Regions from separate parts of the Solibacillus sp. FSL W7-1464 genome, predicted to be linked through region 1. Evidence: a T-box and tRNA genes for the amino acid it is inferred to sense, from the RefSeq annotation. Region 1 holds a T-box; the other regions hold tRNA genes.
The links. The T-box of region 1 lies ahead of MKZ25_RS12800 (valine--tRNA ligase). A T-box ahead of a tRNA ligase gene usually reads a tRNA of that ligase, here a tRNA-Val.

Region 1 (6,687 bases):
CTTTGCTGACTGTAATGGTTCACCTTTATACTGGCTTGCTTTTAATTTAAATATAAAATCTGTGCACTCTTCCATCGTTTGAAACATTATGTTCTCTCCCTAATACGCCTAATATGTAATCTGCTTTATTATAGCTGAATTAAAAGAAAGAGGCACCGTTATACGGTACCTCTCTTTGGCATTACATGTTTTTCAGTTCTGCAATGCGTTTTTCAACTGTCGCGTATTTTGCTTCATAATCCGCAAGTTTTTCGCGCTCTGTTGCTACTAATGCTTCCGGTGCTTTAGAAACGAATCGTTCATTCGATAGCTTTCCGGAAACTAATTTTACTTCTTTCGCCCATTTGTCGAGCTCTTTTTCAAGACGTGCAATTTCTTCTTCGATATTGATTAAGCCTGCAAGTGGCATGAAGATTTCTGCACCTGAAACAACTGCTGACATCGCCTGTGCTGGTGCTTCAAGATTCGCCCCGATTGTTAAGCCATCCGGATTACAGAATTTTTCGATATAGCCTTTGTTCACTTCAAGTACTGCCGATGTTTGTTCATCTTTTGCCGAAATCGTCATCGGCACTTTTTTGCTCATTGGTGTATTCACTTCTGCACGAATATTACGTACAGAACGGATAATATCCATTAACAGCTGCATATCGCCTGCTTCTGCAGTGAAGTTGAACGCCGGATTTACAGTCGGCCATGCAGCAACTGTAATTGACTCCCCTTCATGCGGCAAGTGCTGCCAGATTTCTTCTGTTACGAAAGGCATGAATGGGTGCAGTAAGCGCATCGTGTTGTCTAAAACGTGTGCAAGTACTGAACGAGTCGTTAATTTAGCTGCTTCATCTTCACCGTATAATGGCAATTTCGCCATTTCGATATACCATGAACAGAAATCATCCCAAATGAAGTTGTAAAGTTCACGGCCTACTTCACCGAACTCGTATTTATCAGATAATGTTGTAACACGTTCAATCGTTTCATTCAAACGTGATAGTATCCATTTATCCGCTGTAGATAGGTTACCTGTTAAATCGATTTGCTCATATGTCATGCCTTCCATGTTCATCAATGCAAAACGAGAAGCATTCCAGATTTTGTTTACGAAGTTCCAAGTAGATTCTACTTTTTCTGTAGAGTAACGCAGATCCTGACCTGGAGATGAACCTGTAGCAAGGAAGTAACGCAGTGAATCCGCACCGTATTGGTCGATTACATCCATCGGGTCAACCCCGTTACCAAGTGATTTGGACATTTTGCGTCCTTCAGCATCACGAACTAAACCATGGATTAAAACGTCTTTAAATGGACGCTCGCCTGTAAATTCTTTCCCTTGGAAAATCATACGGCTTACCCAGAAGAAGATAATGTCATAGCCCGTTACTAAAGTATTTGTCGGATAGTAGCGCTTGAACATTTCAGATTCTTCATTTGGCCAATCCATTGTAGAAAACGGCCATAACGCAGATGAGAACCATGTATCAAGAACATCTTCGTCCTGTGTCCAATTCTCAGCATCTTCAGGTGCTTCTTTACCTACATAAAGCTCGCCTGTTTCTTTGTTATACCAAGCTGGAATTTGATGTCCCCACCATAATTGACGGGAAATACACCAGTCATGGATATTTTCCATCCAGCGGTTATATGTGTTTTCAAAACGATTTGGTACGAAGTTTACTTTTTCGTTTTCATCAGCCTGCATTTTTAGCGCTTCTTCAGCAAGTGGTCCCATTTTTACGAACCACTGCTTAGAAAGGTACGGTTCTACAACAGCGTTCGTACGCTCAGAGTGGCCTACTTGGTGTACATGTGGCTCAATCTCGATTAATACGCCCGCTTCCTGTAAATCTGCAACGATTTGCTTACGGCATTCGAAACGGTCCATACCAGCATATTTGCCGGCTAAGTCATTCATTGTACCATCTTCGTTCATAACTAAAATACGTTCCAGGTCATGACGGTTCCCAACTTCAAAGTCGTTCGGGTCATGTGCTGGTGTCATCTTTACAACACCTGTACCGAATTCCATATCTACGTAGTCATCTGCAACGATTGGAATTTCACGACCTACGATAGGTAAAATAACTGTTTTTCCTACTAAATGTGCATAGCGCTCGTCTTCCGGGTGTACAGCTACACCAGAGTCGCCCAGCATTGTTTCCGGACGTGTTGTTGCAACGCGTAATTTACCTGAACCATCAGCAAGCGGGTACTCCATATGGTAGAATGCGCCTTCTACTTCTTTATGGATTACTTCGATATCTGAAAGAGCTGTTTTTGCAGCCGGGTCCCAGTTAATAATTCGCTCACCACGGTAAATATAGCCTTTTTCATATAATTTAACGAATACTTCTTTTACTGCATCCGATAAACCTTCATCAAGTGTAAAACGTTCTTTAGAGTAGTCTAAGCCTAAACCTAATTTCGACCATTGTGCACGGATGTGAGAAGCATATTCTTCTTTCCATTCCCAAGTTTTTTCAAGGAACTTTTCACGGCCAAGATCATAGCGGGAAATACCTTCACCGCGCAATTTCTCTTCAACTTTCGCCTGTGTTGCAATACCTGCATGGTCCATACCTGGTAACCATAGTGCATCATATCCTTGCATGCGTTTCATACGAATTAAAATATCTTGCAATGTTGTATCCCAAGCGTGGCCAAGGTGCAGTTTACCTGTTACGTTAGGCGGTGGGATAACGATAGAATATGGTTCCTTATCGCTTGTTGGATCTGCCTCGAAAAATTTGCCTTTTAACCACCATTCATAGCGGCCGGCTTCAGTTTGCTGCGGATCGTATTTTGTTGGCATTGTAATTTCCGTCATGATGAATCTCTCCTTTGTCGCCTTATTATTGGACATAAAAAAACTCCCTTCGTCTTTAAAAAGGACGAGGGAGTTAATTCGCGGTACCACCTTTATTTCCGATCGGGTTTAGTCAAGCGCTCGCATACTTCGTCACTTGCTTCTCTCGTCCACTCGTGAACTATATGTTCAACTCGCGTCTTCGTTCAGCTGCGTTCCTTGTCTGACAAGCGCTTTCTTTAAACCCTTTGTTTTAAAAGTCAAGCGCTCGCATCAAATATACGGCATTGCAATGCCCCAATCGGCACTTCATTCGATAACGGTGTTTAACCGGAACCTAGCTACTATCAGTTCACTAAGTCAGCTCCTAGGCTACCTTCTGCATGGTTGATGGAGAAACTTTTCAGCTACCGTTTCCTCTCTTGCCATCGTTCTCATACATACTCTTCCTAATCTTCGCTTCAATTATATAGTTGCACTTTATTTTAAGCTGTTTTTAATGAAATATCAAGCACGAATGGGGAATATACTTTAACACGTTATTTGTGCTCTTCACATATACTATGCAAAAGGAGTCTGGACATTGCGAAAAAACTACAATCCTTATTTATTGCCTCCATGGCTGCGGAAATTCCGTTTCTTTATGCGCCATTGTATTTTGCCGATTACGATTTTTCAGGCGATCCGAACTGTCTTACTTCCGACAACGGGTGATATATTATTGCTTGCCATTCTAATTTTATTTACTTACTTATTGCTCACAGATTTCATTTGAAATCAAGCAAAAAAATGTTCCGTAAGGTTCAATTCTTACGGAACATTTATTTATTTTTTCAATTGGATTTGCACGCGGCTATATGCATCGGCCAGCTGTTCCAGGAAATCGAGCTCATGGGGAACGGTTTGGGCCATCTGCGTAGATTCTACTTCTTTTTCCGCTTGAAGTCGGGGTTGTACTTCATCGACAGGCTGTTCGATAACGATTGGCTGTTCCACAGCGATTTCTTTCACTGGTGCCGGTACCTCTACTTCAGCAATTGCTTGTACCTTCTTTTCCACCTCACAATGGACTGCCCAGCTACATGAGCAATAGCCATTATTCGGCTCCACTTTAATATCATTTATGCGAAGTGAAACAGCTTCAATATCATCATTCGGAAAATCTACTGAAAAAGGCAGGGCGTATTCGAAATAACCTTGATCTTTTTCAATATCCATATGCTCGATATAGATACCTTCCTCAATTTCATCCTCACGTGCTACATGATCAAATTGAATATTTCCTTTTACTACATAAATTCCTCTTACTACGACGGAATCTTCGCTAATCTCTTCATGCCATTTCGGTTCGACTACTATTTTAGAATTCTCTTGAACATTTCCTAATTGCTTTGGAAATGTAAATGTCTCTTTCATTTCCCACTGTTGCATAAAAAATCCCCTCCCTACGCTTACATTATGCATAGAAAGGGGATTTATGATTTATTTATGAGATTATCTCGCTAATTTTTCAAAGACATTATGGAATGCCTGAACTGTTTTTGCGATATGTTCTTCTGTATGAGCCGTAGAAATAAATAGTCCTTCAAATTGGGATGGCGGCAGGAAAATGCCTTCTTCGGCCATTAGCTTGAAGTATTCAGCAAATAGCTCTAAATCCGAACTTTTCGCCGAATCAAAATCGATGACATCTTCGTTCGTGAAGAAGAAACCAATCATCGATCCTGCACGATTCACTGTATGCGGAATATTGTATTTCGTCGCAGCTGCACGGAAACCTTCTTCCAACTGGTCTCCCAGTTTGCGGAAGTATTCATATGAGTCTTTGTTCAGGCGGCTTAATGTTTCATAGCCGGCTGTCATGGCAAGCGGATTACCTGATAATGTACCTGCTTGATAAATCGGACCTGCTGGAGCGATTTTCTCCATAATTTCACGTTTACCGCCGAATGCACCAACCGGTAAGCCTCCCCCGATTACTTTACCTAAACAAGTAAGGTCCGGTTTAATTCCGTAATATTCCTGGGCACAACCATAGTCTACACGGAAGCCAGTCATTACTTCATCGAAAATTAAAACCGTTCCGTATTCTTCTGTCAGTTTACGCAGCCCTTCAAGGAAACCTGGCTGTGGCGGAACAACACCCATATTTCCGGCAACCGGTTCTAAAATAACTGCCGCTAAATCAGTACCGAATTTTTCGAATACTAATTTTGCAGATTCCAGATCATTATATGCAACTGTTAAAGTATTTTTGGCAATATCAGCCGGAACACCCGGTGAGTCAGGTAAACCAAGTGTCGCTACACCTGAACCTGCTTTAATAAGCAGTGAATCCCCATGACCGTGATATGAACCTTCAAATTTTAAAATTTTATCGCGTCCTGTAAATCCGCGCGCTAAACGAAGTGCAGACATTGTTGCTTCTGTGCCTGATGATACAAAACGAATCATTTCCACTGAAGGCAAACGATCCATAACAAGCTTCGCCAATTTGTTCTCTGAAACAGTAGGGGCACCAAACGATGCGCCTTTAGCTGCCTGATCCTGAATAGCCGAAACAACTTCCGGGTGTGCATGTCCTAAAATTAAAGGACCCCATGACAGGACATAGTCAATATATTCATTGCCATCAATATCTTTGATTACTGCACCTTTGCCCGAATCCATAAAAATCGGATCCAAGTTTACTGATTTGAATGCACGTACTGGAGAGTTTACTCCGCCTGGCATTAAATCAACCGCTTCTGTAAATGCTGCTTTTGACTTTTCATAACTACGCATATTATTTTTCCTCCAACCAACGACAGACGTCTTTTGCATGATAAGTAATGATTAAATCGGAACCTGCACGCTTCATACCTAGTAATGTTTCCATTACAACCGCTTTTTCATCGATCCAGCCATTTTGTGCAGCTGCTTTGACCATTGAATATTCGCCTGATACATTATACGCTACAACAGGTAATGGGAAGCTGTTTTTTACATCACGGATAATATCCATATATGCTAATGCCGGTTTCACAATCAGGAAATCCGCACCTTCTTCAACGTCCGATGTCGCTTCGCGAATCGCTTCCATTCGATTGGATGGATCCATTTGATACGTTTTACGGTCACCGAACTGTGGTGCTCCTTCTGCAGCTTCACGGAATGGTCCGTAATAGCTTGAAGCGTATTTCACCGCATAGGACATAATCGGAATATGCTGGAAGCCTGCTGAATCCAAACCTGCACGGATCGCCGTTACAAACCCGTCCATCATGTTCGATGGTGCGATAATGTCAGCTCCGGCTTTTGCTTGAGAAATTGCCGTACGCGCCAACACATCAAGTGATGGATCGTTTAGCACTTGATCGCCTTCAATAACACCACAATGACCGTGGTCCGTAAATTCACACAAGCAAGTATCTGCTACGACTAGAAGCTCGGGATGACGCTCTTTAATTAAACGTGTCGCTTTCTGTACGATGCCGTGATCGTGGAAAGCACCAGTACCGACTGCATCCTTTTCTTCAGGAATTCCGAAAAGTAATACCGCTCGAATGCCTAAGTCTACAATTTCATCCACTTCAGCAGCCAAGTTATCTAAAGATAATTGGAACACGCCCGGCATCGAGCTTACAGGATTTTTAATATTTTCGCCTTCAATAATAAACAACGGATAAATAAGGTCTTCTTTTTGTAGGTATGTTTCTTTTACGAGTGCACGCATCGCTGCATTTTGACGTAAGCGACGGTGACGTTGGAAATATAGTTCTGTCATTTTGTCTGTTCCTCCAGGATGAGCTGTTCAATTACAGCTTGCATCGTATAGATTTTCGGTTGCACGATTGGCCGAACCCCGTATTTTTCAAGGGCTGCTGTTGTGACATGACCAATCG
Region 2 (6,687 bases), 310 kb from region 1:
GGCCACACTGGGACTGAGACACGGCCCAGACTCCTACGGGAGGCAGCAGTAGGGAATCTTCCACAATGGACGAAAGTCTGATGGAGCAACGCCGCGTGAGTGAAGAAGGATTTCGGTTCGTAAAACTCTGTTGCAAGGGAAGAACAAGTAGCGTAGTAACTGGCGCTACCTTGACGGTACCTTGTTAGAAAGCCACGGCTAACTACGTGCCAGCAGCCGCGGTAATACGTAGGTGGCAAGCGTTGTCCGGAATTATTGGGCGTAAAGCGCGCGCAGGTGGTTCCTTAAGTCTGATGTGAAAGCCCCCGGCTCAACCGGGGAGGGTCATTGGAAACTGGGGAACTTGAGTGCAGAAGAGGATAGTGGAATTCCAAGTGTAGCGGTGAAATGCGTAGAGATTTGGAGGAACACCAGTGGCGAAGGCGACTGTCTGGTCTGTAACTGACACTGAGGCGCGAAAGCGTGGGGAGCAAACAGGATTAGATACCCTGGTAGTCCACGCCGTAAACGATGAGTGCTAAGTGTTGGGGGGTTTCCGCCCCTCAGTGCTGCAGCTAACGCATTAAGCACTCCGCCTGGGGAGTACGGTCGCAAGACTGAAACTCAAAGGAATTGACGGGGGCCCGCACAAGCGGTGGAGCATGTGGTTTAATTCGAAGCAACGCGAAGAACCTTACCAGGTCTTGACATCCCGGTGACCACTATGGAGACATAGTTTCCCCTTCGGGGGCAACGGTGACAGGTGGTGCATGGTTGTCGTCAGCTCGTGTCGTGAGATGTTGGGTTAAGTCCCGCAACGAGCGCAACCCTTATTCTTAGTTGCCATCATTCAGTTGGGCACTCTAAGGAGACTGCCGGTGATAAACCGGAGGAAGGTGGGGATGACGTCAAATCATCATGCCCCTTATGACCTGGGCTACACACGTGCTACAATGGACGGTACAAACGGTTGCCAACCCGCGAGGGGGAGCTAATCCGATAAAACCGTTCTCAGTTCGGATTGTAGGCTGCAACTCGCCTACATGAAGCCGGAATCGCTAGTAATCGCGGATCAGCATGCCGCGGTGAATACGTTCCCGGGCCTTGTACACACCGCCCGTCACACCACGAGAGTTTGTAACACCCGAAGTCGGTGAGGTAACCTTTATGGAGCCAGCCGCCGAAGGTGGGATAGATGATTGGGGTGAAGTCGTAACAAGGTAGCCGTATCGGAAGGTGCGGCTGGATCACCTCCTTTCTAAGGATTATTTCGGAATCATTCCCTCGGGGAATGAAACATTAACGGTTGCTGTTCAGTTTTGAAGGTTCATTCTTAATTGAATGGAACACTTCAATAACTTGCTCCTGACGCTTGCGCTTACGTCGCAAAGCTGCATGAAGCAAAATCAGTGAAGCTTTGTCACGATGTGATTGAAGTCAGCTGCTTCGTTCTTTGAAAACTGGATAAAACGACATTGAAAGCAATAAATCAAATTTCTATTTTATAGATATTTAAACAAGTCAAGCAATTGACGTGTAAACTTAAATCTTGGATTTTATCCAAGTGTTAACTTTTGGTTAAGTTAATAAGGGCGCACGGTGGATGCCTTGGCACTAGGAGTCGATGAAGGACGGCACTAACACCGATATGCCTCGGGGAGCTGTAAGTAAGCTTTGATCCGGGGATTTCCGAATGGGGGAACCCACTATCTTTAATCGGATAGTATCTTCACGTGAATTCATAGCGTGTTGAAGACAGACGCAGGGAACTGAAACATCTAAGTACCTGCAGGAACAGAAAGAAAATTCGATTCCCTGAGTAGCGGCGAGCGAAACGGGAAGAGCCCAAACCAAAGAGCTTGCTCTTTGGGGTTGTAGGACACTCTATACGGAGTTACAAAAGAATGGATTAGACGAAGCGACTTGGAAAGGTCCGCGAGACGAGGTAAAAGCCCTGTAGTCAAAAGTCCATTCCCTCCAGAGTGTATCCTGAGTACGGCGGAACACGTGAAATTCCGTCGGAATCCGGGAGGACCATCTCCCAAGGCTAAATACTACCTAGTGACCGATAGTGAACCAGTACCGTGAGGGAAAGGTGAAAAGCACCCCGGAAGGGGAGTGAAATAGATCCTGAAACCGTGTGCCTACAAGTAGTTAGAGCCCGTTAATGGGTGATAGCGTGCCTTTTGTAGAATGAACCGGCGAGTTACGATTACGTGCGAGGTTAAGTTGAGAAGACGGAGCCGCAGCGAAAGCGAGTCTGAATAGGGCGAATTAGTACGTGGTCGTAGACCCGAAACCAGGTGATCTACCCATGTCCAGGGTGAAGGTGAGGTAACACTCACTGGAGGCCCGAACCCACGCACGTTGAAAAGTGCGGGGATGAGGTGTGGGTAGCGGAGAAATTCCAATCGAACCTGGAGATAGCTGGTTCTCTCCGAAATAGCTTTAGGGCTAGCCTCGTGATTGAGAATACCGGAGGTAGAGCACTGTTTGGACTAGGGGGGCATCTCGCTTTACCGAATTCAGACAAACTCCGAATGCCGGATATTTATACACGGGAGTCAGACTGCGAGTGATAAGATCCGTAGTCAAGAGGGAAACAGCCCAGACCACCAGCTAAGGTCCCCAAGTAATCGTTAAGTGGAAAAGGATGTGGCGTTGCTTAGACAACCAGGATGTTGGCTTAGAAGCAGCCATCATTTAAAGAGTGCGTAATAGCTCACTGGTCGAGTGACGCTGCGCCGAAAATGTATCGGGGCTAAACGATTCACCGAAGCTGTGGATGCATACTTTGAGTATGCGTGGTAGGAGAGCGTTCTAACAGCGTTGAAGTCAGACCGGAAGGACTGGTGGAGCGGTTAGAAGTGAGAATGCCGGTATGAGTAGCGAAACATGGGTGAGAATCCCATGCACCGTATGACTAAGGTTTCCTGAGGAAGGCTCGTCCGCTCAGGGTTAGTCGGGACCTAAGCCGAGGCCGATAGGCGTAGGCGATGGACAACAGGTTGATATTCCTGTACCACCTCCTCACCGTTTGAGAAATGGGGGGACGCAGTAGGATAGGGTAAGCACGCCGTTGGTTGCGCGTGTTCAAGCAGTAAGGCGTGTATGTAGGCAAATCCGCATACTATAACGTTGAGCTGTGATGACGAGCTCGTATGAGCGAAGTTCCTGATTTCACACTGCCAAGAAAAGCCTCTATCGAGGTGAGAGGTGCCCGTACCGCAAACCGACACAGGTAGTCGAGGAGAGAATCCTAAGGTGTGCGAGAGAACTCTCGTTAAGGAACTCGGCAAAATGACCCCGTAACTTCGGGAGAAGGGGTGCTTCTTTGGGTGCATAGCCTAGAGAAGCCGCAGTGAATAGGCCCAGGCGACTGTTTAGCAAAAACACAGGTCTCTGCAAAACCGTAAGGTGACGTATAGGGGCTGACGCCTGCCCGGTGCTGGAAGGTTAAGAGGAGCGGTTAGCGCAAGCGAAGCTGTGAATTGAAGCCCCAGTAAACGGCGGCCGTAACTATAACGGTCCTAAGGTAGCGAAATTCCTTGTCGGGTAAGTTCCGACCCGCACGAAAGGCGTAACGATCTGGGCACTGTCTCAACGAGAGACTCGGTGAAATTATAGTACCTGTGAAGATGCAGGTTACCCGCGACAGGACGGAAAGACCCCGTGGAGCTTTACTGTAGCCTGATATTGAATTTTGGTACAACTTGTACAGGATAGGTAGGAGCCAGAGATCTCGGAGCGCCAGCTTCGAAGGAGGCGTCGGTGGGATACTACCCTGGTTGTATTGAACTTCTAACCCATGCCCCTTAGCGGGGTAGGAGACAGTGTCAGGCGGACAGTTTGACTGGGGCGGTCGCCTCCTAAAGAGTAACGGAGGCGCCCAAAGGTTCCCTCAGAATGGTTGGAAATCATTCGTAGAGTGTAAAGGCATAAGGGAGCTTGACTGCGAGACCTACAAGTCGAGCAGGGTCGAAAGACGGGCTTAGTGATCCGGTGGTTCCGCATGGAAGGGCCATCGCTCAACGGATAAAAGCTACCCCGGGGATAACAGGCTTATCTCCCCCAAGAGTCCACATCGACGGGGAGGTTTGGCACCTCGATGTCGGCTCATCGCATCCTGGGGCTGTAGTCGGTCCCAAGGGTTGGGCTGTTCGCCCATTAAAGCGGTACGCGAGCTGGGTTCAGAACGTCGTGAGACAGTTCGGTCCCTATCCGTCGTGGGCGTAGGAAATTTGAGAGGAGCTGTCCTTAGTACGAGAGGACCGGGATGGACATACCGCTGGTGTACCAGTTGTCTTGCCAAAGGCATCGCTGGGTAGCTATGTATGGACGGGATAAGTGCTGAAAGCATCTAAGCATGAAGCCCCCCTCAAGATGAGATTTCCCATTACGCAAGTAAGTAAGACCCCTGAAAGACGATCAGGTAGATAGGTTCGAGGTGGAAGTGCGGTGACGTATGCAGCTGACGAATACTAATCGGTCGAGGACTTAACCACATTTTATTGCAAAAATTCAATGAAACGTTTATCCAGTTTTGAAAGAATGAAAATTCTTTTAAGGGTTTCAAGACACTTCGTGTATTGGAAGCCAATTAAGGAACGTCTACTAAAAGCACCACGTCCTGTGGTAACGTAGACGCCAGCACATCCATGTGCAAGTGAAGTGATGATGGCAAAGAGGTCACACCCGTTCCCATACCGAACACGGAAGTTAAGCTCTTTAGCGCCGATGGTAGTTGGGGGCTTCCCCCTGTGAGAGTAGGACGTCGCTTCGCTAGAATATTGGAGGATTAGCTCAGCTGGGAGAGCACCTGCCTTACAAGCAGGGGGTCGGCGGTTCGAGCCCGTCATCCTCCACCATTTCTAAATGCCGGTGTAGCTCAGTTGGTAGAGCAACTGACTTGTAATCAGTAGGTCGAGGGTTCGACTCCTTTCGCCGGCACCATTTAGAGAGCCATTAGCTCAGTTGGTAGAGCATCTGACTTTTAATCAGAGGGTCGAAGGTTCGAGTCCTTCATGGCTCACCAGTTTTTATATTGTCTGCTGCGGGTGTGGCGGAATTGGCAGACGCACTAGACTTAGGATCTAGCGCCGCAAGGCGTGGGGGTTCGACTCCCTTCACCCGCACCATTTTAATTTCATAATACTGTCAGAGTAAAAATATCTTATGCATTTTGCGGAAGTAGTTCAGTGGTAGAACACCACCTTGCCAAGGTGGGGGTCGCGAGTTCGAACCTCGTCTTCCGCTCCAAAAAATGCCGGGGTGGCGGAACTGGCAGACGCACAGGACTTAAAATCCTGCGGTGAGTGATCACCGTGCCGGTTCGATTCCGGCCCTCGGCACCATCTTTACAATAAACAATATGCGCCCGTAGCTCAATTGGATAGAGCGTCTGACTACGGATCAGAAGGTTGTGGGTTCGACTCCTGCCGGGCGCGCCATATTATTTCGGAATGTAGCTCAGCTTGGTAGAGCACTTGGTTTGGGACCAAGGGGTCGTAGGTTCGAATCCTGTCATTCCGACCATCATTTATGGGGCCTTAGCTCAGCTGGGAGAGCGCCTGCCTTGCACGCAGGAGGTCAGCGGTTCGATCCCGCTAGGCTCCACCATATTTTTTGTAACCAAAATAAAGATCCTGGCGGTGTAGCTCAGTTGGCTAGAGCACTCGGTTCATACCCGAAAGGTCGTGGGTTCGACTCCCTCTGCCGCCATCTTAAAGGACCTTTAGCTCAGTTGGTTAGAGCAGACGGCTCATAACCGTCCGGTCACAGGTTCGAGTCCTGTAAGGTCCACCAGTTAACGTACTAATCATAATGGAGGTATACCCAAGTCTGGCTGAAGGGATCGGTCTTGAAAACCGACAGGCGGGTAACACCGCGCGGGGGTTCGAATCCCTCTACCTCCTCCATTTTTACAAACTGGGTACTTTAAACAGGTTCAACCATCATATTATCGCGGGGTGGAGCAGTGGTAGCTCGTCGGGCTCATAACCCGAAGGTCGCAGGTTCAAGTCCTGCCCCCGCAACCAAATGGTCCCGTGGTGTAGCGGTTAACATGCCTGCCTGTCACGCAGGAGATCGCCGGTTCGATCCCGGTCGGGACCGCCATTTGTGGGTTTGTAGCTCAGTTGGTAGAGCATTAGATTGAAGCTCTAAGTGTCGGCGGTTCGATTCCGTCCAAACCCACCATTTGCGGGTGTAGTTTAGTGGTAAAACCTCAGCCTTCCAAGCTGATGTTGTCGGTTCGATTCCGATCACCCGCTCCAGTTTTTAAATAGGGCCTATAGCTCAGCTGGTTAGAGCGCACGCCTGATAAGCGTGAGGTCGATGGTTCGAGTCCATTTAGGCCCACCATATTATTCCGAAGTAGCTCAGTTGGTAGAGCATCCGGCTGTTAACCGGCAGGTCGCAGGTTCGAGTCCTGCCTTCGGAGCCATTTTTCTATTTTTGGGGACATACTCAAGAGGCTGAAGAGGCGCCCCTGCTAAGGGTGTAGGTCGCGTAAGCGGCGCGAGGGTTCAAATCCCTCTGTCTCCGCCATCGGCCCGTTGGTCAAGTGGTTAAGACACCGCCCTTTCACGGCGGTAACACGGGTTCGAATCCCGTACGGGTCATACATAGAAATGCGGAAAACGCTAAGTACTGTTATATGTACTTAGCGTTTTTTTTGGTGTGCCCGGCATGCACAACAGCCTGGTG
Region 3 (6,687 bases), 310 kb from region 1:
ATTGAAAAGGAAATTAAAAGATGGTTCCTACCAACCTCAACCAGTGAAACGAGTAGCTATCCCAAAAGCGGATGGCTCCAAACGATATCTAGGTATACCATGTGTATTGGACAGAGTTGTTCAACAAGCCATTCTACAAGTCATCCAACCAATAATTGATCCACACTTTTCAGACAAAAGTTTTGGCTTTCGAAAAGGTCGAAACCAACACCAGGCAATTGCCCTCGCTAAGAAATATTACGAGGAAGGTTATCGAACAGTGGTGGACTGTGACTTGAAAAGTTACTTCGATACGATTCATCACCAGCGACTACGAGCTTATTTGGAAGAATTCATAACAGATAAAATAGTACTTAAGCTAATATGGAAATTCTTACGCTCAGGCATATTGGACAAGGACATCCTCATTGAAACGACAGAAGGTACACCCCAAGGGGGTCCACTCTCTCCAATTCTAGCAAACGTGTATTTAAACAAGCTAGATAGAGAGTTAGAAAAACGAGGACACCGATTCATTCGCTATGCGGATGATTTTGTGATTTATGTAAAGTCACCAAGAGCAGGTGAACGCGTCATGACCAGTGTCAAGAATTTTATCGAAGATGAACTGGGTCTCACAATCAATGAGCAGAAAAGTAAAGTGTGTGGCGCAACAGCAGCTACATTCTTAGGGTTTCATCTACAAAATCTGTCGGGAAAGTGGGATACCGACCAATCAAGTCCGCCAAGAAACGACTAAAAGATAAGCTAAGAATACTGACGAGTCGTAAACGAACAGGGACATTTAGTGAGATTGTGAAAAGAATCAATCAAACAACGGTTGGTTGGATTAATTACTATGGAGTTGCCAACATGAAAACTTTCATCCAAGAATTACAGGGATGGTTAAACCATCGCTTACGTCAATTAATATGGAAACGGTGGAAGCTACCACGAACTAAATATGTGAAATTACGCCAATACGGAATCCAACATGATGAAGCGATGAAAACGGCGCATTCAAGAAAAGGGTACTGGCGAATATCACGAAGCGAGGTTCTACACCAAGCCATTCCAAATAAAAGGCTCGTAAAATGGGGACTGAAAGACCTGTCCCAATTTTACGAGCAAAGATACTCAAAAGGTTGAACCGCCGTATACGGAACCGTACGTACGGTGGTGTGAGAGGTCGGCTAGCCAATTAATGGCTAGCCTCCTACTCGATTTGCGTTAAAAGCTCTCTTAAGATAATAAACAATGCTGCTATTTTCAAGGGTTGAATAATTTCTTAATTATAAAACCTGTGTTGAGTCAATTAACCGGCAACCGGAATTCACTTTAGACGAATATAATTTAATGGCTACTGCTTGGGAAAAGGAACAGAGGTTTTCCGGTTATTTAATGAAAGTTGGAATGACAATGCAAATAGTTTAGTTGCCGCTAGTTTAGAGGACTGTTTAAACCGATTTTCTACGAATAATGTATGTAGAGGTATTCATATCCCCGGCTTAACAAAAAGCTGGTAAAAGCAATTTAAAAGGCGATAACAAGGATTTAACATCAGATTCGTAGTTTCTAAATAAAGCTACGGCAGGTACAAACATCAGCTAACGAAATAGCATCATTTTAAGTGCATTTTAATATGAATATTATTATGATAGAATAACATAAAACATTGAAAAACACTGGAAAAAATATAAAGATAAAGAGTACATTTAGAAACCAATAGGTGGAAATCTTTAAAATGGTTATTCTATCATTACTTTAAAAAATAATGATAAATGTACGGATATTTTCTTGACAGCTTTAGTATATAAAATGTATAAATAAGTAGTCGTATATTCTAAAACACTAAATATTTATAAGTAATATTAATAATTATATCAGAATGATTTATAAATATTAAAAACAAGTCTTGATAAAGTAAGTGAAACATATTAGAATTTCGTTATACTAAGTAAACGTTTTCATCTGCAACATAGATGAATAAATGGAAAAATTAGAAAATAAATATATTTTATAAAAATAATTTCAAAAAAGGTATTGCATTATAAAAAAAGTAATGATAATATAAATCTTGTCCTTAAGAGAAAGGACATGCGGTTACGAAAAAATAATCAGCATATACCCATTGGAGGATTAGCTCAGCTGGGAGAGCACCTGCCTTACAAGCAGGGGGTCGGCGGTTCGAGCCCGTCATCCTCCACCATTTCTAAATGCCGGTGTAGCTCAGTTGGTAGAGCAACTGACTTGTAATCAGTAGGTCGAGGGTTCGACTCCTTTCGCCGGCACCATTTAGAGAGCCATTAGCTCAGTTGGTAGAGCATCTGACTTTTAATCAGAGGGTCGAAGGTTCGAGTCCTTCATGGCTCACCAGTTTTTATATTGTCTGCTGCGGGTGTGGCGGAATTGGCAGACGCACTAGACTTAGGATCTAGCGCCGCAAGGCGTGGGGGTTCGACTCCCTTCACCCGCACCATTTTAATTTCATAATACTGTCAGAGTAAAAATATCTTATGCATTTTGCGGAAGTAGTTCAGTGGTAGAACACCACCTTGCCAAGGTGGGGGTCGCGAGTTCGAACCTCGTCTTCCGCTCCAAAAAATGCCGGGGTGGCGGAACTGGCAGACGCACAGGACTTAAAATCCTGCGGTGAGTGATCACCGTGCCGGTTCGATTCCGGCCCTCGGCACCATCTTTACAATAAACAATATGCGCCCGTAGCTCAATTGGATAGAGCGTCTGACTACGGATCAGAAGGTTGTGGGTTCGACTCCTGCCGGGCGCGCCATATTATTTCGGAATGTAGCTCAGCTTGGTAGAGCACTTGGTTTGGGACCAAGGGGTCGTAGGTTCGAATCCTGTCATTCCGACCATCATTTATGGGGCCTTAGCTCAGCTGGGAGAGCGCCTGCCTTGCACGCAGGAGGTCAGCGGTTCGATCCCGCTAGGCTCCACCATATTTTTTGTAACCAAAATAAAGATCCTGGCGGTGTAGCTCAGTTGGCTAGAGCACTCGGTTCATACCCGAAAGGTCGTGGGTTCGACTCCCTCTGCCGCCATCTTAAAGGACCTTTAGCTCAGTTGGTTAGAGCAGACGGCTCATAACCGTCCGGTCACAGGTTCGAGTCCTGTAAGGTCCACCAGTTAACGTACTAATCATAATGGAGGTATACCCAAGTCTGGCTGAAGGGATCGGTCTTGAAAACCGACAGGCGGGTAACACCGCGCGGGGGTTCGAATCCCTCTACCTCCTCCATTTTTACAAACTGGGTACTTTAAACAGATTCAACCATCATATTATCGCGGGGTGGAGCAGTGGTAGCTCGTCGGGCTCATAACCCGAAGGTCGCAGGTTCAAGTCCTGCCCCCGCAACCAAATGGTCCCGTGGTGTAGCGGTTAACATGCCTGCCTGTCACGCAGGAGATCGCCGGTTCGATCCCGGTCGGGACCGCCATTTGTGGGTTTGTAGCTCAGTTGGTAGAGCATTAGATTGAAGCTCTAAGTGTCGGCGGTTCGATTCCGTCCAAACCCACCATTTGCGGGTGTAGTTTAGTGGTAAAACCTCAGCCTTCCAAGCTGATGTTGTCGGTTCGATTCCGATCACCCGCTCCAGTTTTTAAATAGGGCCTATAGCTCAGCTGGTTAGAGCGCACGCCTGATAAGCGTGAGGTCGATGGTTCGAGTCCATTTAGGCCCACCATAGTATTATTCCGAAGTAGCTCAGTTGGTAGAGCATCCGGCTGTTAACCGGCAGGTCGCAGGTTCGAGTCCTGCCTTCGGAGCCATTTTTTCTATTTTTGGGGACATACTCAAGAGGCTGAAGAGGCGCCCCTGCTAAGGGTGTAGGTCGCGTAAGCGGCGCGAGGGTTCAAATCCCTCTGTCTCCGCCATCGGCCCGTTGGTCAAGTGGTTAAGACACCGCCCTTTCACGGCGGTAACACGGGTTCGAATCCCGTACGGGTCATACATAGAAAAGCGGAAACGCTAAGTACTTTTACATGTACTTAGCGTTTTTTTGTATAAAAAGGAGAGATTCCAGTGAACGAATATTTAAAAGTATTTGATCAATATTATAAGCAAACTGGTATTGAACAACGTGATTTCATTCATGCAAACGGTTATTGGCATGAAGTATTTCATTGCTGGATTATTGAAAGAACAGATTCTGAATGGCGCATTTATTTACAGTTGAGAAGTAAAAATAAAAAGGATTATCCAAATCAATTTGATATTACAGCAGCCGGTCATATACTCGCATCGGAGACGGTTGAAGATGGTGTACGCGAATTAGAGGAAGAAGTAGGGATTAACGTTAGGTTTTCGCAATTAATATCTCTTGGGGTCATTCCGTACAGTATAGACAATGAAAAAATTAAGGATTATGAGTTTGCAAATGTGTTTATATATGAGTTAAGGGGAGGAATTGAGCAGTTCACTCTTCAACGAGAAGAACTGGATGGTATATACTCTGTTGACTTAAATCAATTTATATTGCTCGCGACCAGTAAAATAAAGAAAATTGAAGTATCGGGTTATAAATACATAAATGAAAAACGTCATTATGAAACGAAGCAAATCGGACTGGAGCAAATGTCTACACTGCCTGAAAGTTATTTGCTTGAGTTTATCCCGAGAATGAAACAAAAGTTAATTGAAGCAACCTGAAATTTAGGTTAGCTTCTTTTTTATCAAAAAAGTTAATTCACGATTGACCTTCACGTTGCGTCAACCTTTATAGTACTAAATAGGAGGTGATCACGTGCTGATTAACGAACTAGTAAAGCTTTCGGGTGTGAGTGCACGCACACTGCGTTATTATGATGAAATCGGTTTGCTGCGACCTTCTGCAGTTGCGGAAAATGGCTACCGTCAATATAGTCAACAGGATATTGACCGGTTACAGCAAATACTATTTTATCGGGAGCTTGATTTTAAGTTAGAGGAAATAAAAAAATTGCTCGGTCATCCTGATTATGAAGTAAAAGAAGCACTAAAAAAACAATCTGAGCTTTTGCAAAAGAAAAAACGATATATCGACGACTTACTAATAACAATAGAACAAACAATCCAAACGATGGAAGGGGAAATTAAAATGACAAATGAACAAAAGTTTGACGTGTTTAAAAACAAATTGATTGAAGAAAACGAGAAGAACTACGGCCAGGAAGTACGTGAGAAATACGGTGAGTCTCAAGTGGATGCAAGCAATAAAAAATTTAAGGATATGACTGAAGAGCAATTTAATGCAATGCAGCAATTGGAGAACCAACTATTTGAACGATTAAAAGAAGCAATGGTGTCCGGTGACGTAACGTCAGACGTTGCTATGGAAGCAGCGGAGCTTCATAAACGCTGGCTAAGCTTCTCCTGGGCAAAGTATACTCCAGAAGCACATATAGGCCTAGCACAAATGTATGTAGGCGATGAACGGTTTACTGCTTACTATGATGAGCGTATCGGTACCGGTGCTACACAGTTTTTGCATGATGTAATCACTGTTTATGCAGCGAACAAATAAGAAAAGATGTTTAGAAATCCTCATATAGGTAATATTTTATTAATGGAAAAAAGGGGGATTTTATATGGATATCAATCAATTACAACAATTACGCAGCATTTTGGAAGAGGAGCTTGCAACGTTGCAGGAACATGTTAGTGAAGAACCTCCTTTAGAGGATACAGAAATAACTGCAGTTGATAATCATCCGGCAGACGCAGCAACAGATTTAACGACAATTGTTACAGAAAAAACATTAAGTGAATTGAAGGAAGACGAAATCGAAAAAATTCAAACGGCTTTAAACGCAATGGATGAGGGTACGTACGGGGAATGTATCGTATGTGGGAAAGAGATTCCCTTTGAGCGTTTAGAAGCGGTTCCGACAACTCTAACATGTATTGATCATGTAGAAGAAGTGACTGAATAGTTAAAGAGGTATGTTGATCATTCAACATACCTCTACCAGTTTTAAATAAAATATGAAATTAATAGACCTACAGCCAACAAGAAACCGAAAATCGTGTTGGTTTGGGCTGTAAATTTCATTGCCGGCATTACTTCAAGCGGTTTTTCTTTCGCTCGGAATAACTTAATCGCTTCAAACGGTTTCTTAACGCTTAATAATACTAGTAGTGCCCATGGTGTCAAATGACCAAGAACGATAAGAACAATGATCCAAATATACGAAACAATAAAGAAACCAGCAAGTACTGTTACAGCGTTATGTCGGCCAACTAAAATGGCCATCGTTTTACGTCCGCCTTCTGTATCTCCAACAATATCCCGGATATTATTAGATAGCATAATTGCCCCAACTAAAATCATACTCGGCACAGAAATAATTACAGCATCAGCTGTTACATCTCCTGTTTGAATAAAGAAGGCAATTAGAACAATACCCATACCCATTACTGCCCCTGAAACCAGCTCCCCGAACGGTGAATAGGCAATCGGATACGGTCCTCCAGTATACAAATAGCCGATCAGCATACATACAAGACCGACAGCAACAAGCCACCAGGATGTCATGGCACATATGTATACGCCTAATAGCATCGCGATAGCGTAAAAGCTTAGCGCGATAGCCATAATTGTTTTTGGTGCTACCCCATGTCGGACGATTGTGCCTCCAATACCGACTGAGTTTTCATTATCCAGGCCAAGTTTATAATCATAGTATTCATTGAACATATTCGTTGCTGCC

Region 2: it has a tRNA-Val gene. The T-box ahead of MKZ25_RS12800 (valine--tRNA ligase) is inferred to sense a tRNA for this amino acid. The anticodon was not compared.
Region 3: it has a tRNA-Val gene. The T-box ahead of MKZ25_RS12800 (valine--tRNA ligase) is inferred to sense a tRNA for this amino acid. The anticodon was not compared.

Annotation. Positions count from the first base shown of each region.
Region 1 covers NZ_JBBORC010000001.1:2,576,863-2,583,549, forward strand. Annotated here, with positions in the region: gene MKZ25_RS12795 (bifunctional folylpolyglutamate synthase/dihydrofolate synthase) at 1-87, opposite strand, end outside; gene MKZ25_RS12800 (valine--tRNA ligase) at 182-2,824, opposite strand; T-box leader at 2,882-3,269, opposite strand; gene MKZ25_RS12805 (hypothetical protein) at 3,387-3,578, shown strand; gene MKZ25_RS12810 (alanine racemase) at 3,629-4,234, opposite strand; gene hemL (glutamate-1-semialdehyde 2,1-aminomutase) at 4,298-5,587, opposite strand; gene hemB (porphobilinogen synthase) at 5,589-6,569, opposite strand; gene MKZ25_RS12825 (uroporphyrinogen-III synthase) at 6,566-6,687, opposite strand, start outside.
Region 2 covers NZ_JBBORC010000001.1:2,889,512-2,896,198, reverse strand. Annotated here, with positions in the region: rRNA gene MKZ25_RS14425 (16S ribosomal RNA) at 1-1,237, shown strand, start outside; rRNA gene MKZ25_RS14420 (23S ribosomal RNA) at 1,556-4,484, shown strand; rRNA gene rrf (5S ribosomal RNA) at 4,647-4,762, shown strand; tRNA gene MKZ25_RS14410 (tRNA-Val) at 4,772-4,847, shown strand; tRNA gene MKZ25_RS14405 (tRNA-Thr) at 4,857-4,932, shown strand; tRNA gene MKZ25_RS14400 (tRNA-Lys) at 4,939-5,014, shown strand; tRNA gene MKZ25_RS14395 (tRNA-Leu) at 5,033-5,117, shown strand; tRNA gene MKZ25_RS14390 (tRNA-Gly) at 5,164-5,238, shown strand; tRNA gene MKZ25_RS14385 (tRNA-Leu) at 5,245-5,333, shown strand; tRNA gene MKZ25_RS14380 (tRNA-Arg) at 5,353-5,429, shown strand; tRNA gene MKZ25_RS14375 (tRNA-Pro) at 5,438-5,514, shown strand; tRNA gene MKZ25_RS14370 (tRNA-Ala) at 5,523-5,598, shown strand; tRNA gene MKZ25_RS14365 (tRNA-Met) at 5,627-5,700, shown strand; tRNA gene MKZ25_RS14360 (tRNA-Ile) at 5,708-5,784, shown strand; tRNA gene MKZ25_RS14355 (tRNA-Ser) at 5,805-5,897, shown strand; tRNA gene MKZ25_RS14350 (tRNA-Met) at 5,943-6,017, shown strand; tRNA gene MKZ25_RS14345 (tRNA-Asp) at 6,021-6,096, shown strand; tRNA gene MKZ25_RS14340 (tRNA-Phe) at 6,102-6,177, shown strand; tRNA gene MKZ25_RS14335 (tRNA-Gly) at 6,181-6,254, shown strand; tRNA gene MKZ25_RS14330 (tRNA-Ile) at 6,266-6,342, shown strand; tRNA gene MKZ25_RS14325 (tRNA-Asn) at 6,349-6,424, shown strand; tRNA gene MKZ25_RS14320 (tRNA-Ser) at 6,438-6,528, shown strand; tRNA gene MKZ25_RS14315 (tRNA-Glu) at 6,531-6,602, shown strand.
Region 3 covers NZ_JBBORC010000001.1:2,882,168-2,888,854, reverse strand. Annotated here, with positions in the region: gene ltrA (group II intron reverse transcriptase/maturase) at 1-739, shown strand, start outside; gene MKZ25_RS14305 (group II intron maturase-specific domain-containing protein) at 643-1,128, shown strand; tRNA gene MKZ25_RS14300 (tRNA-Val) at 2,113-2,188, shown strand; tRNA gene MKZ25_RS14295 (tRNA-Thr) at 2,198-2,273, shown strand; tRNA gene MKZ25_RS14290 (tRNA-Lys) at 2,280-2,355, shown strand; tRNA gene MKZ25_RS14285 (tRNA-Leu) at 2,374-2,458, shown strand; tRNA gene MKZ25_RS14280 (tRNA-Gly) at 2,505-2,579, shown strand; tRNA gene MKZ25_RS14275 (tRNA-Leu) at 2,586-2,674, shown strand; tRNA gene MKZ25_RS14270 (tRNA-Arg) at 2,694-2,770, shown strand; tRNA gene MKZ25_RS14265 (tRNA-Pro) at 2,779-2,855, shown strand; tRNA gene MKZ25_RS14260 (tRNA-Ala) at 2,864-2,939, shown strand; tRNA gene MKZ25_RS14255 (tRNA-Met) at 2,968-3,041, shown strand; tRNA gene MKZ25_RS14250 (tRNA-Ile) at 3,049-3,125, shown strand; tRNA gene MKZ25_RS14245 (tRNA-Ser) at 3,146-3,238, shown strand; tRNA gene MKZ25_RS14240 (tRNA-Met) at 3,284-3,358, shown strand; tRNA gene MKZ25_RS14235 (tRNA-Asp) at 3,362-3,437, shown strand; tRNA gene MKZ25_RS14230 (tRNA-Phe) at 3,443-3,518, shown strand; tRNA gene MKZ25_RS14225 (tRNA-Gly) at 3,522-3,595, shown strand; tRNA gene MKZ25_RS14220 (tRNA-Ile) at 3,607-3,683, shown strand; tRNA gene MKZ25_RS14215 (tRNA-Asn) at 3,693-3,768, shown strand; tRNA gene MKZ25_RS14210 (tRNA-Ser) at 3,783-3,873, shown strand; tRNA gene MKZ25_RS14205 (tRNA-Glu) at 3,876-3,947, shown strand; gene MKZ25_RS14200 (NUDIX hydrolase) at 4,022-4,648, shown strand; gene MKZ25_RS14195 (MerR family transcriptional regulator) at 4,743-5,501, shown strand; gene MKZ25_RS14190 (TraR/DksA C4-type zinc finger protein) at 5,566-5,910, shown strand; gene MKZ25_RS14185 (1,4-dihydroxy-2-naphthoate polyprenyltransferase) at 5,952-6,687, opposite strand, start outside.